DNA from 2 places in the Paucibacter sp. JuS9 genome. Region 2 is predicted to be linked to the other one. Evidence: riboswitches for the same ligand, from Rfam matches in the RefSeq annotation. Region 2 holds a riboswitch; the other holds the start of a gene.

Region 1 (5,886 bases), 530 kb from region 2:
GCTGGTACCAGGGCCCGTCGCTCTTGCAAGTGCTGGAGAGCCTGCCGACGGTGCAGGAGAAGGTTGAAGGACGACTGGCCATTCCGGTGCAGTACGTCGCCACCAACGGCGATGGCACGGGCCATCAGCCCAGAACCCTGTGGGGCCGCATTGCCCATGGGCAGGTCAAGGCTGGCGACGAGATTCAGGTGCTGCCCAGCGGCCAGAAGGCCATCGTGGCTGAAGTGCGCAAGGCGGGCGAAACCGTCGCACACAGCGTGGCGGGCGAGTCCGCCGGTCTTCTGCTGGACCGCCAGCTGGACGTGAGCCGCGGCGACTGGATCGTCACGCCGGGCAGCGCCGAACCCAAGCAGGCGTTTGAAGCGACGCTGGCCTGGCTGGACACCGAGCCGGCCCAAGTCGGCCGCAAGTACTGGGTGCGCCACGGCAACCGCTGGGTGCAAGCGCGCATCACGGCCATCGAGCACAAGCTGGACATCCACACGCTGGCCGAAGCTCAAGCGCATGAGCTGGCGGTCAACGAGATCGGCCACGTGAAGATCGAGACGCAGCAGCCACTGCCGGTGGAGCCGTACACGGAGAACCGCGTGGGTGGCGCACTGATCGTCGTGGACCCGACAAGCAATCGCACGTCCGGCGCCTTGCTGGTGAGGTGATCAAGATGGCCCAAGGAAAAGTCATCTTCGTGAGCGCCGGCCCCGGCGCCGCCGACCTGATCACCCTGCGCGGTGCCCGCGCCCTGCAACGCGCCGATGTGGTGCTGTTCGACGCCCTCACCGACCCGGCCCTGCGCGAGTTCGCTCCAAACGCGCTGTGGCTGGACGTGGGCAAGCGCGGCTTCTGCGACTCCACGGCCCAGACCGCGATCAACGCCTTGCTGGTCAAGCAGGCGCAGGCCCATGCCGTCGTCGTTCGCCTCAAGGGCGGTGATGCCAGCGTCTTCGGTCGACTGGAAGAAGAGCTGATCGCACTGGCCGAAGCCGGCATTGAAAGCGAAGTGGTGCCCGGCGTCACGGCCGCGATTGCCGCTGCCGCCCATACCCAGCGCCCGCTGACGCGCCGCGGCCAAGGCCGCACCGTGGCCCTGAGCACGGCCATGACCAAGGAGGGCGACCTCCAGGCCATGAAGAGCGCCGATACCGAGGTGTTCTACATGGCCGGCCGCCAGTTGGGGCTTCTCGCCCGCAAGCTGCAGCAGGCCGGCTGGCCGGCCGACACGCCGGCCCTGGTGGTCTCCAAGGCGGGCTGCGCCGATGCACTTTCCAGCGATCACCTGGTGGCCGATCTGGCTGCCGCCGCGCTGCTGCACAAGGGCCGCCCGACGGTGGTGACAGTGGGCGCCGGGGCTCGCCATGTGGCGCCAATGCGTAAAAAGGCCGTCAAGTCCCCAGGTCTGGATCTGGCTCAAGCCCAGGTAATTACCCTGAACGATTAAAATCCGCGCTTTGCCCCGGTTGCGACCTGCGCCGAGGGTGGGCCCACAAAAACCGAGCTGCCTCCATGACCCACGTCGTTACCGAAGCCTGCATCCGCTGCAAATACACCGATTGCGTCGATGTCTGCCCCGTTGACTGCTTCCGCGAGGGCCCGAATTTCCTCACGATCGATCCGGACGAATGCATCGACTGCGCCGTCTGCATCCCGGAGTGCCCGGTGAACGCCATCGTCCCTGAAGAGGACGTGCCCGGCAATCAGCAGCACATGATCAAGCTCAATGCCGATCTGGCCAAGAAGTGGCCCAGTATCACCAAGCGCAAACCCGCGCTGCCCGACGCTGACGACTGGAAGGACAAGACGGGCAAGCTGCCCGAATTGATCCGCTGACCGAATCAAAGACTGAACAAGGAAGTCGCGGCCAAGCGCCGCGCACCCTGACATGGAACTTCAAGTGAACGCAGAGATCGCCAAGACCGCCGCCGAGCACGGTGGCCCCATCGAGACCGATGCCGTCATCGTTGGCGCGGGCCCCGTGGGCCTGTTCCAGGTGTTCGAGCTGGGCCTGCTGGAGATCAAGGCGCACATCATCGACTCGCTGGCCTACCCCGGCGGCCAGTGCATCGAGCTGTATCCGGACAAGCCGATCTACGACATCCCGGCCGTGCCCATCTGCACCGGCAAGGAACTGACCGACAACCTGCTCAAGCAGATCGAGCCCTTCGGCGCCACCTTCCATCTGGGCCAGGAAGTGACCACGGTGCAGAAGCAGGACGATGGCCGCTTCTATGTCGAGACCAGCAAGGGCACGGCTTTTCTCACCAAGACCATCTTCATCGCCGGTGGCGTGGGCTCGTTCCAGCCGCGCACGCTGAAGGTCGACGGCATCGAGAAGTACACCGACTCGCAGCTGCATTACCGCGTGCGCAACCCGGCGCAGTTCGCCGGCAAGAACCTGCTGATCGTCGGCGGCGGCGACTCCGCCCTCGACTGGGCGCTGAACTTTTGCGCCGGCAATGACGACGGCAGCGCCAACAAGGCCGAGAGCGTCATCCTCCTGCACCGCCGCGACGGCTTCCGCGCCGCACCCGCCTCGGTCGCGAAGATGAAAGAACTCTGCGACGCCTACGAGATGCAGTTCCTGGTTGGCCAGGTGACCGACATCGTCGAGGCCGATGACAAGCTCAGCGGCGTCAAGGTCACCGGCGGCGACGGCGTCACGCGCGTTGTGCCCTGCGATGAAGTGCTGGTGTTCTTCGGCCTCTCGCCGAAGCTCGGCCCCATCGCCGAGTGGGGCCTGGCCCTGGAGCGCAAGCAGATCGTCGTCGACACCGAGAAGTTCGAGACCTCGGTGCCCGGCATTTTCGCCGTGGGCGACGTGAACACCTATCCGGGCAAGAAGAAGCTGATCCTCTCAGGCTTCCATGAGTGCGCCCTCGCCGCCTTCGGCGCCGCGCCCTACGTCTTCCCGGAGAAGCGCATTCACCTGCAGTACACGACCACCAGCCCCAAGCTGCACAAGGTGCTGGGCGTGGATTCGCCGGTGTTCGACTGAGCGTCAGTCGCAGCAAAGAAGGCCCGCCGCGTGCGGGCCTTTTTTATGACGGCACTACAATGCCGCTCGCCTCGTTCCCTTGTGGAATGAGGAATTCGCTAGGGGTGTTGAGCCGCAAGGCTCGACTGAGACAGTCCCTTTGAACCTGATTGAGGTAATCCTCGCGCAGGGAAGCAGCCGAAAACGAACAGGCCATCGACGTCTCCGGACCTGTATCGCATCACGCGTTTGCCGACCTGCCATCGCTCGAGCTTTTCGATGGCACACCAACTTTCCTTGAATCGCATTGCCGCCGCCCTGGCTCTGCTGAGCACGGCCGCGTCCGCCCAGCAACTCCCCACCGTCTCCATCACCGGCCGCTCCGAAGCGCCCGTGCAGGTCGGCGGCTTCGGCGACACGCCGGTGGCCAAGCTGCCACTGCAGGCCACGCTGCTCGGCACCGAGCAGCTGCTGAGCAGCGGCATCAACGCCCTCTCCGGCATCACCGCGCTGGACGCCAGCATTGGCGATGCCTACAACTCGCAGGGCTATGTCTCCTACCTCAAAATTCGCGGCTTCGACCTCGACAACCGCTTCAACTACCGCCGCGACGGCCTGCCGATCAATGCGGAAACCGCGCTGGCACTGGGCAACAAATCGGCCATTGAAGTGCTCAAGGGCAGCAGCGGCATCCAGGCCGGCACCAGCGCGCCGGGCGGCATCGTCAACCTGATCGTCAAGCGCCCCACGCTCGAGCTGCACAGCACCACCATCGCATTCAGTGAGCGCGGCACGGCCGAGCTAGCCGCCGACCTGAGCCACCGCTTCGGCAGCAGCAAGGCGTTCGGCCTGCGCCTGAATGCCAGCACCGCTGTGTTGAAGCCCGAGTTGCGCGATGCCAAGGGCCAGCGCCATCTGTTCGCCATGGCGGGCGACTGGCGCCTGTCGCCCGACACCTTGCTGGAAGCCGAGTTCGAACTGAACAAGCAAAGCCAACCCAGCCAGCCTGGCTTCAGCCTGCTCGGCAACAAACTGCCCGATGCCCGCAGCATCGACCCGCGCACCAACCTCAACAACCAGCGCTGGAGCCAGCCGGTTGTGTTCGACAACAGCCAGGCCTCGCTGCGCTGGCAGCAGCGCCTGAGCGGCGACTGGAAGGCGCAAGTCCACTGGGGCATGCAGCGCCTGAAGACCGACGACCGCCTGGCCTACGCCTTTGGCTGCAGCGACGCCGATGGCAGCTACTGGGCATCGAGCTACTGCCCCAATGGCGACTTCGATCAATACGATTTCCGCAGCGAGAACGAGCGCCGCAACAGCGATGCCACCGACTTCTCGCTGAACGGATCCGTCGTGCTTGGTGGCCTGCGGCACAAGCTCAGCACCGGCGTGCTGTTCACGCGCTTCTGGAGCCGATTCCAGGGCCAGGCCTACAACTGGGCCGGCACCGGGAACATCTCCGCCGTGCCGCGCACCACAGCCGATGCCACGCTGAACGACGCCAACACCAACCGCGATGAACGCAGCCGCGAGTTCTACCTGCGCGACGCCATCGAACTGAGCCCGCAACTGAACGCCTGGGTGGGCCTGCGCCACAGCCGCATCGAGCGCAGCAGCTACCGCGTCAACACCAGCGACACGCGAGCCACCAGCTATGAGCAGAGCTTCACCACGCCCTGGCTGGGCCTGAGCTATGCCTTCGATTCGCAACTGATGGCCTATGCCAGCTGGGGCCAGGGCATCGAGAGCGAAGTGGCACCCAACCGCGCTCGCTACAGCAACCGGGGTCAGGCCTTGCCTGCCTTGAAAAGCGAGCAGCTCGAGGTCGGCCTGAAGTCCGGCAGCAAGATGGTGGACTGGTCCATCGCGGCCTTCGACATCCAGCGTCCTGCATGGCGCGACATCGGCACCTGCGGCTCGGCCGCGAACAGCTGCGTGCGCCAGGCTGATGGCGGCGCGCGCCATCGCGGCATCGAAGCCCAGGCTGATTTGAAGTGGACCGGTGGTGGCGTGCTTGCCAGCGCAATGAAACTGCGCGCACGCAATGAGGGCAGCGCCAGCGCCGGCCTCAACGGCCTGACGCCGGCCAATGTGCCCGAGACCACGATCAAGCTGCAGGCGCGCCAGCAACTGATGCTCGGCCTCCAGGCGCAGCTGGGCCTGGTCCGCGAAGGCGCACGCGAAGTGCTGCCCGACAACAGCCTGCAGATCCCGGCCTGGACCCGCCTTGACGCGGCGCTGCGCTACGAGCATGCCGTGGGCCGCCAGCTGTGGGTCTGGCGTGCGGGCGTCGACAACCTGAGCAACAAGCGCGCATGGAAGGAATCGCCCTTCCAGTACGAGCATGCCTACCTCTACCCGCTCGCTCCCCGCACCTGGAGAGCGAGCCTGGAGCTGAGCTTGTAAAGGCTCAAAAATCTGGTCTATAATGCAAGGCTCTGTTCCTCGATAGCTCAGTCGGTAGAGCGCCGGACTGTTAATCCGTAGGTCCCTGGTTCGAGCCCAGGTCGAGGAGCCACAGAACAAGAAGCCGCTGCTTCGAAAGTCGCAGCGGCTTCAGCTTGTAAGAAGACAGAAGTACCGATCAATTCCTCGATAGCTCAGTCGGTAGAGCGCCGGACTGTTAATCCGTAGGTCCCTGGTTCGAGCCCAGGTCGAGGAGCCAGATAGAGAGCCCCCAACATCGCAAGGTGTTGGGGGTTTTTCTTTGTGTTCGAACATTGCTGCTCGGCAGCTCAGACGCAGTCACTACTGACGCCGGTTGTCAGGGCTGGGCAAGCCTGAGCGCGACGGCGCGCTGATTCATGACTCGGACAAGGGGTCGCAATACGTCGGCATCCGCTACTCCGAGCGACTGGTCGAGGCTGGCATCGAGCCCTCAGTCGGCTCCAAGGGCGACAGTTACCTGTGGCTCAAGC
Region 2 (5,886 bases):
ACGCGGGCCTGCTGCTCGGGGCTGCGGGCGTCGGCCGGCGTGAACAGGGCGCCCAGGGCGGCCTCGTCCATCGGGGGCAGGGGCGTGGCGGCCAGTTCATGCACGGTCAGCGAACCGTGGCTGTTCGAGGCCCGCAGGGCGGCGGTGATTTCGTCGGCCAGACGGGTGGACCAGGAGCCCTGACCGTCTTGAACTCGGCGGGCGCTGGAGTTGATTTGCAGAATGTTCATGGTGAGCTCCTTGTGGGGTTGATTCGTCGTGTTGCTTGACGATGGAGTCACTTTATTGGGAACATTGACGGCACAGAAGACGCCAAATTGCACTTGACTGTTCCACAGGTAGAACAATGAGCCTCGATGCCGATGACCTCTTGATGTTTGCCCGTGTGATGGAAGCCGGCAGCTTCAGCCGCGCTGCCGAGCGCCTGAGCCTGCCCAAATCCACCGTTTCGCGCCGCATTGCCGCGCTGGAGCAGCGCCTGGGCGAAAAGCTGCTGCAGCGCAGCACCCGGCGCCTGGTGCTGACCGAGTTCGGGCAAGGCGTGCTGGAACATGCGCGCGCCCTGGCCGCCGAGGTGGACCAGGCACTGGCCCTGGCCCTGCATCGCCAGCAAAAGCCCACAGGCCGGCTGCGCGTGAGCATGCCGGCGGACTTCGCGCTGCAGGCGCTCTCCGAGATGCTGACCCGGTTCACGCTGGACTATCCGGAGGTGCAGCTGGAGCTCGACCTCTCGCCGCGCCGTGTAGACCTGATTGCCGAGGGCTTCGACATCGCCGTGCGCATGGGCGCCCTGGGTGAAGACAGTCAGCTCGCCGCGCGACGGCTGGCAACGATGACCAACGGCCTCTATGCCTCGCCCGACTATCTGCGCCGCAACGGCGAGCCGCTGCGGCCCGAGGCGCTGGAGAGCATGCACGGCCTGATGATCCTGAACCGCCACGGCGAAGCGATGCCCTGGGAGCTGCGGCGCGGCGAGCCGGTGCAGGAGCAATGGCGAAGCGTGCCGACACAGCGAACGCTGGTGAACGCGCCCGACATGCTGCTCAAGTTTGCGGTTGCCGGCGTTGGCATCACCGCGGTCGGCGACCACTACGCGCGGCACGCAGTCAGCGCCGGCCAGCTGGTGCGCATCCTGCCGGACTGGTGCCTGGCGCCCGCGGACTGCTGGGCAGTCTTTCCCGAGCGCCGGCTGATGCCCTTGCGCTCGCGGCTGTTCATCGAGGCGATGGCCACGGCGCTGTCTGGTTGCAGCGCTCCGGTGGTCCCGCCGGCCAGAGCAGCCTGACTGAAGGTTCGGCTCCTGAACCCCGCCTATTCGCCGCCTATTCGCCGGTGCTGAAGCCGATCTCCACCGTCGCCTCACGGGCATGGGCAACCGGCGCGAAGCGCCACTGATTCACTGCCTCCAGCGCCGCCACCGACATCTTGCGATGCGAGGTCTTCAAGGCTTCGGCATTGCGCACCGAGCCGTCTGGCTGGACCGTGAAGCGCACCAGCACGGTTCCAGAGCTGACCATGTTCACCAGCTGACGCGGGAACTCCGGCGCCACGCGATGCAGGAGGCGCAGCTCAGGCTCCACGGGGGCGGCCGCTTCCGTTGCGGTCGCGGTTGCGGTTGCGGTTGCGGCCGCGGGTGCCGGTGCCGGTGCCGGCTCCGAACGCGGCGCGGCCAGCGCGACCTGGGCTGGCGGCTCGATCTCACGCGACGTGACGGTGGAATTGTCAGAGGCAGCCACGAGCGAGAAGCCTTGCGGAGCAGGTTCAGCGGCCGCTTCGGCCGCAGCCACAGGCTTGCCGGCCGGCTTGGGTGCTGCAGCCGCTACCACCTTCGCGGCAGGCTTGGGCGCCGCTGCCGCAACCGGTTTCGCGGGCGCCTTGTCGGCACTCATCCGTATCCAGTGGAAGACCTTGTCGGCGTCGCGCTTGGCGCGCTCTTCTGGCGTTAGCACCGGCTTGGGCGTATTGCCGACGACAACCGGTGTTGCGTTCTGTGCCAGCGCGGGGCCACACAAGGCCAAAGCCAGGCCCAGTCCCGTCCCCCAACGAATGCAGCTCTTCATGGCAACCCTCCTCTTCTGATGGGCAGCACCGCTTGTGGCGATGCCTTGCGCCAGCAATCTAACCAGGCCTGCCATCCCCTGCTTGCGGGTTTTTGCGGAGCCGTGCTTTGCGAGCGTGAAGTCCTGCGCGGACTGCGTGGCTATACTCGCCGCTCGCTCCGGGGGGCCCTGCTGTCAAGTCGACAGCGTCGGGCTGAGATGTGGCCAAAGCCACGGACCCGCTGAACTTGATCCGGCCAGTACCGGCGTAAGAAGAGCTTGACCGACCCTGTCACCTGCGGCCCCCTGCCGCCGGTGGGTCGTCACCAGCCCTAACGCCATAAAGGCCAGCCCAGGGCAGACCTCCGGAGTCCAACAAAGACCTCCGGAGACGCCATGAGCGACAAGCCCACATTCGCCGAGCTGCTGCAGCGCAGCCGCACGCCGCTGCCCGCATCGACCAAGACCTGGCTGCAGGGCCAGCGCTTCCCCGCGCTGCGCGTGCCGCAGCGGAGAATATCGCTGACGAACGGCGAACAGATCTGCGTCTACGACGCCTCCGGCCCCTACACGGACCCTGCGGTCGACATCGACGTGCGCCGCGGCCTGCCCGCACCGCGTGCCGCCTGGGTGGCGGCGCGTGGCGACACCGAGACCTACCAAGGCCGGTGCATCGCCCTGCAGGACGATGGTCTGCGCGAGGCCTCGCAGCAGCAGGCCCTGCGCGCCGGCACCGATGCGCTGCAGCGCCAGCCGCGTCGCGCCGTCAGCGGCAGGAACGTGAGCCAGATGCACTACGCGCGGCGCGGCATCATCACCGCTGAGATGGAGTTCGTCGCGATCCGCGAGAACCAGAGGCTCGAATGGATGCGCGAATATGAACAGGACACCGAGCGCGAGATGCGCCTGCGCGGTGACTCGCGCGGTGCCTCGATTCCCGCCCTCATCACGCCTGAGTTCGTGCGCGACGAGATCGCCCGCGGCCGCGCCATCATCCCGGCCAACATCAATCACCCCGAGCTGGAACCCATGGCCATAGGCCGCAACTTCCTGGTCAAGGTGAACGCCAACATCGGCAACTCGGCGCTGGGTTCCAGCATCGAGGAAGAGGTGGAGAAGCTGGTCTGGGCCACGCGCTGGGGCGCAGACACGGTGATGGACCTCAGCACCGGCAAGAACATCCACACCACGCGCGACTGGATACTGCGCAACGCCTCCGTGCCCATCGGCACCGTGCCGATCTACCAGGCGCTGGAGAAGGTCGGCGGCGTGGCCGAGGAACTGAACTGGACGATCTTCCGTGACACCCTGATCGAGCAGGCCGAGCAAGGCGTGGACTATTTCACCATCCATGCCGGCCTGCGCCTGGCCCATGTGCCGCTGACCGCGCGCCGCCGCACCGGCATCGTCTCGCGCGGCGGTTCCATCATGGCCAAGTGGTGCATCGCCCATCACCGCGAGAACTTCCTGCTCACGCACTTCGAGGAGATCTGCGAAATCATGCAGGCCTATGACATCAGCTTCTCGCTGGGCGACGGCCTGCGCCCGGGCTCGCTGGCCGATGCCAACGACGAGGCCCAGTTCGCCGAGCTGCGCACGCTGGGAGAGCTGACCCGGATTGCGTGGAAGCACGAGGTGCAGACCATGGTCGAAGGCCCCGGCCATGTGCCCATGCACCTGATCCAGGCGAACATGGACGAGCAGCTCAAGCATTGCGACGAGGCGCCCTTCTACACGTTGGGCCCGCTGACCACCGACATCGCGCCCGGCTACGACCACATCACCAGCGGCATCGGTGCGGCCATGATCGGCTGGTTCGGCTGCGCCATGCTTTGCTACGTCACGCCCAAGGAACACCTGGGCCTGCCGGACCGCGACGATGTGAAACAGGGCTTGATGGCCTACAGAATTGCCGCCCACGCGGCCGATCTGGCCAAGGGCCACCCCGGCGCGCGGGCCCGCGACGACGCGCTCTCCAAGGCTCGCTTCGAGTTCCGCTGGGAAGACCAGTTCAACCTAGCCCTCGACCCCGACACCGCGCGCGCCTTCCATGATGAGACCCTGCCCAAGGACAGCGCCAAGCTTGCGCATTTCTGCTCCATGTGCGGGCCGAAGTTCTGCTCGATGAAGATCACGCAGGAGGTGCGCGAGTACAGCCAAAGCATCGCCAGAAGCACGGTCGAAGGCATGGCGCAGAAGAGCGCCGAGTTCCGCGCCCAGGGCAGCGAGCTCTACATCCCAATCACCGTCAGCGCGAGCGCCTGATGGCCCGCATCGCCATCGCCGGCGCCGGCCTGGTCGGGCGCCTGTTTTCATGGGCGCTGGTGCGCGCCGGCCATCAGGTCGAGGTCTTTGATGCCTCGTCCGGGCCTGCGCCTGAGGGGCCGCAGCGCGCCGCGGCATTCAGCGCCGCGGGTCTGCTGAGCCCGCTGGCAGAGCAGGACAGCGGTGCCGATACGTCCATGGTGGCAGCCGGCTGGCGCTCGCTGCAGCTGTGGCCGCGCATCTGCGCGCGCTTGCCTGTGCAGGTGCACTTGCGGCGCGAAGGCAGCTTGCTGCTGGCACACCGGGGTGATCTCGGCGCGGCACGGCGGGTCTTGCAGCATATGGTCGGCGCGGTGGCGCTGGAAGAGACTGCCCTGCGTGACCTCGAGCCGGCCTTGGCACCGGGCCTGCTGGCCTGGAAGCTGGAGGGTGAGGGCTTCATCGACCCACCCGCCGCCATGGCGGCACTGCACCAGGGCGCTGCGGCGGCGAACTGGCACTGGAATCAGCCGGTTGGAAAAGTACTGCCGCACCGCCTGCTGCTGGCCGATGGTCACGAGATCGAGGCCGACTGGGCCATCGATTGCCGCGGCCTCGGTGCGCGGCCCGCCCTGCCCTTGCGCGGCGTTCGAGGCGAGATCCTGACCCTGAGCCTCGCCGGCCACGGCTTGCGACGCCCGCTGCGGCTCCTGCATCCGCGGCATCGGCTCTATCTCGTGCCGCGCGACGAGGCCACCCTGGTGCTGGGCGCCAGCGAAATCGAGAGCGAAGACTTGAGCCCCGTGAGCTTGCGCACGGCGGTGGAGCTGATGGCTGCGGCCCACAGCCTGATGCCCTCGCTGGCCGAGGCGCGCATCGCCAAACTGGATGTCAACCTGAGGCCGGCGCTGCCCGATCATCGTCCCGAGGTACAGTTTGCGCCTGGCCAGTTGAGTATCAACGGCCTGTATCGCCACGGATTCCTGATGGGACCGGCGCTGGTGCAAGAGCTGCTCATGAGAAGCGGGCTCGGCACCTTGGAGGAGAAAGAGTGAGCACGAGCAAGGAACTGCACATCGAGATTCGTCTCGATGAGGCGCGGCTGCGCCTGGGCGCCGGCACCACATTGGCCGGTTTGATCGAGCATCTGGGCCGCGCGCCCACGGCCGTGGCCACGGCGCGCAACGGGGAATTCATCCCGCGCGCTGCTCGCCATCACACGGTCCTGAAGAACGGCGACCAGGTGCTGCTCTTCAAACCCATCGTCGGAGGCTGAGCATGGCCTTCAAAGACCCCCTGACCATCGCCGGCGTCACGCTGGACAGCCGCCTGCTGCTCGGCACCGCCGGCTACCCGAGCCCGGCCCTCCTGAGCGAGGCGATCGAGGCTTCGGGCAGCCAGTTGCTGACACTGGGCCTCAAGCGCACCGTGCAAAGCGGCGACAACGGCTTTGTCGAGCTCGCCCTGCAAACCGCCCGGGCCCGGGGCGCGCACCTCCTGCCCAATACCGCCGGCTGTCACACGGCCCGCGAGGCGGTGCAACTGGCCTGCATGGCGCGCGAGCTCTATGGCACGGCCTGGGTAAAGCTCGAGGTCATCGGCG

What was found. A riboswitch is a leader RNA that binds a small molecule or an ion and turns the genes downstream of it on or off. The one in region 2 is predicted to bind thiamine pyrophosphate.
Region 1: linked by a shared signal. The riboswitch ahead of ABT392_RS02895 (TonB-dependent siderophore receptor) and the one ahead of thiC (phosphomethylpyrimidine synthase ThiC) in region 2 are both predicted to bind thiamine pyrophosphate.

Annotation. Positions count from the first base shown of each region.
Region 1 is NZ_CP194172.1:666,891-672,776, reverse strand. Features, by position in the region: gene ABT392_RS02915 (sulfate adenylyltransferase subunit 1) at 1-656, shown strand, start outside; gene cobA (uroporphyrinogen-III C-methyltransferase) at 662-1,435, shown strand; gene fdxA (ferredoxin FdxA) at 1,501-1,824, shown strand; gene ABT392_RS02900 (NAD(P)/FAD-dependent oxidoreductase) at 1,877-2,989, shown strand; TPP riboswitch at 3,080-3,178, shown strand; gene ABT392_RS02895 (TonB-dependent siderophore receptor) at 3,248-5,374, shown strand; tRNA gene ABT392_RS02890 (tRNA-Asn) at 5,411-5,486, shown strand; tRNA gene ABT392_RS02885 (tRNA-Asn) at 5,558-5,633, shown strand; partial or broken gene ABT392_RS02880 (IS3 family transposase) at 5,745-5,873, shown strand; partial or broken gene ABT392_RS02875 (YnfA family protein) at 5,871-5,886, shown strand, end outside.
Region 2 is NZ_CP194172.1:139,828-145,713, reverse strand. Features, by position in the region: gene ABT392_RS00590 (FMN-dependent NADH-azoreductase) at 1-230, opposite strand, end outside; gene ABT392_RS00585 (LysR family transcriptional regulator) at 347-1,285, shown strand; gene ABT392_RS00580 (energy transducer TonB) at 1,323-2,060, opposite strand; TPP riboswitch at 2,210-2,331, shown strand; gene thiC (phosphomethylpyrimidine synthase ThiC) at 2,436-4,304, shown strand; gene ABT392_RS00570 (FAD-dependent oxidoreductase) at 4,304-5,338, shown strand; gene thiS (sulfur carrier protein ThiS) at 5,335-5,559, shown strand; gene ABT392_RS00560 (thiazole synthase) at 5,562-5,886, shown strand, end outside.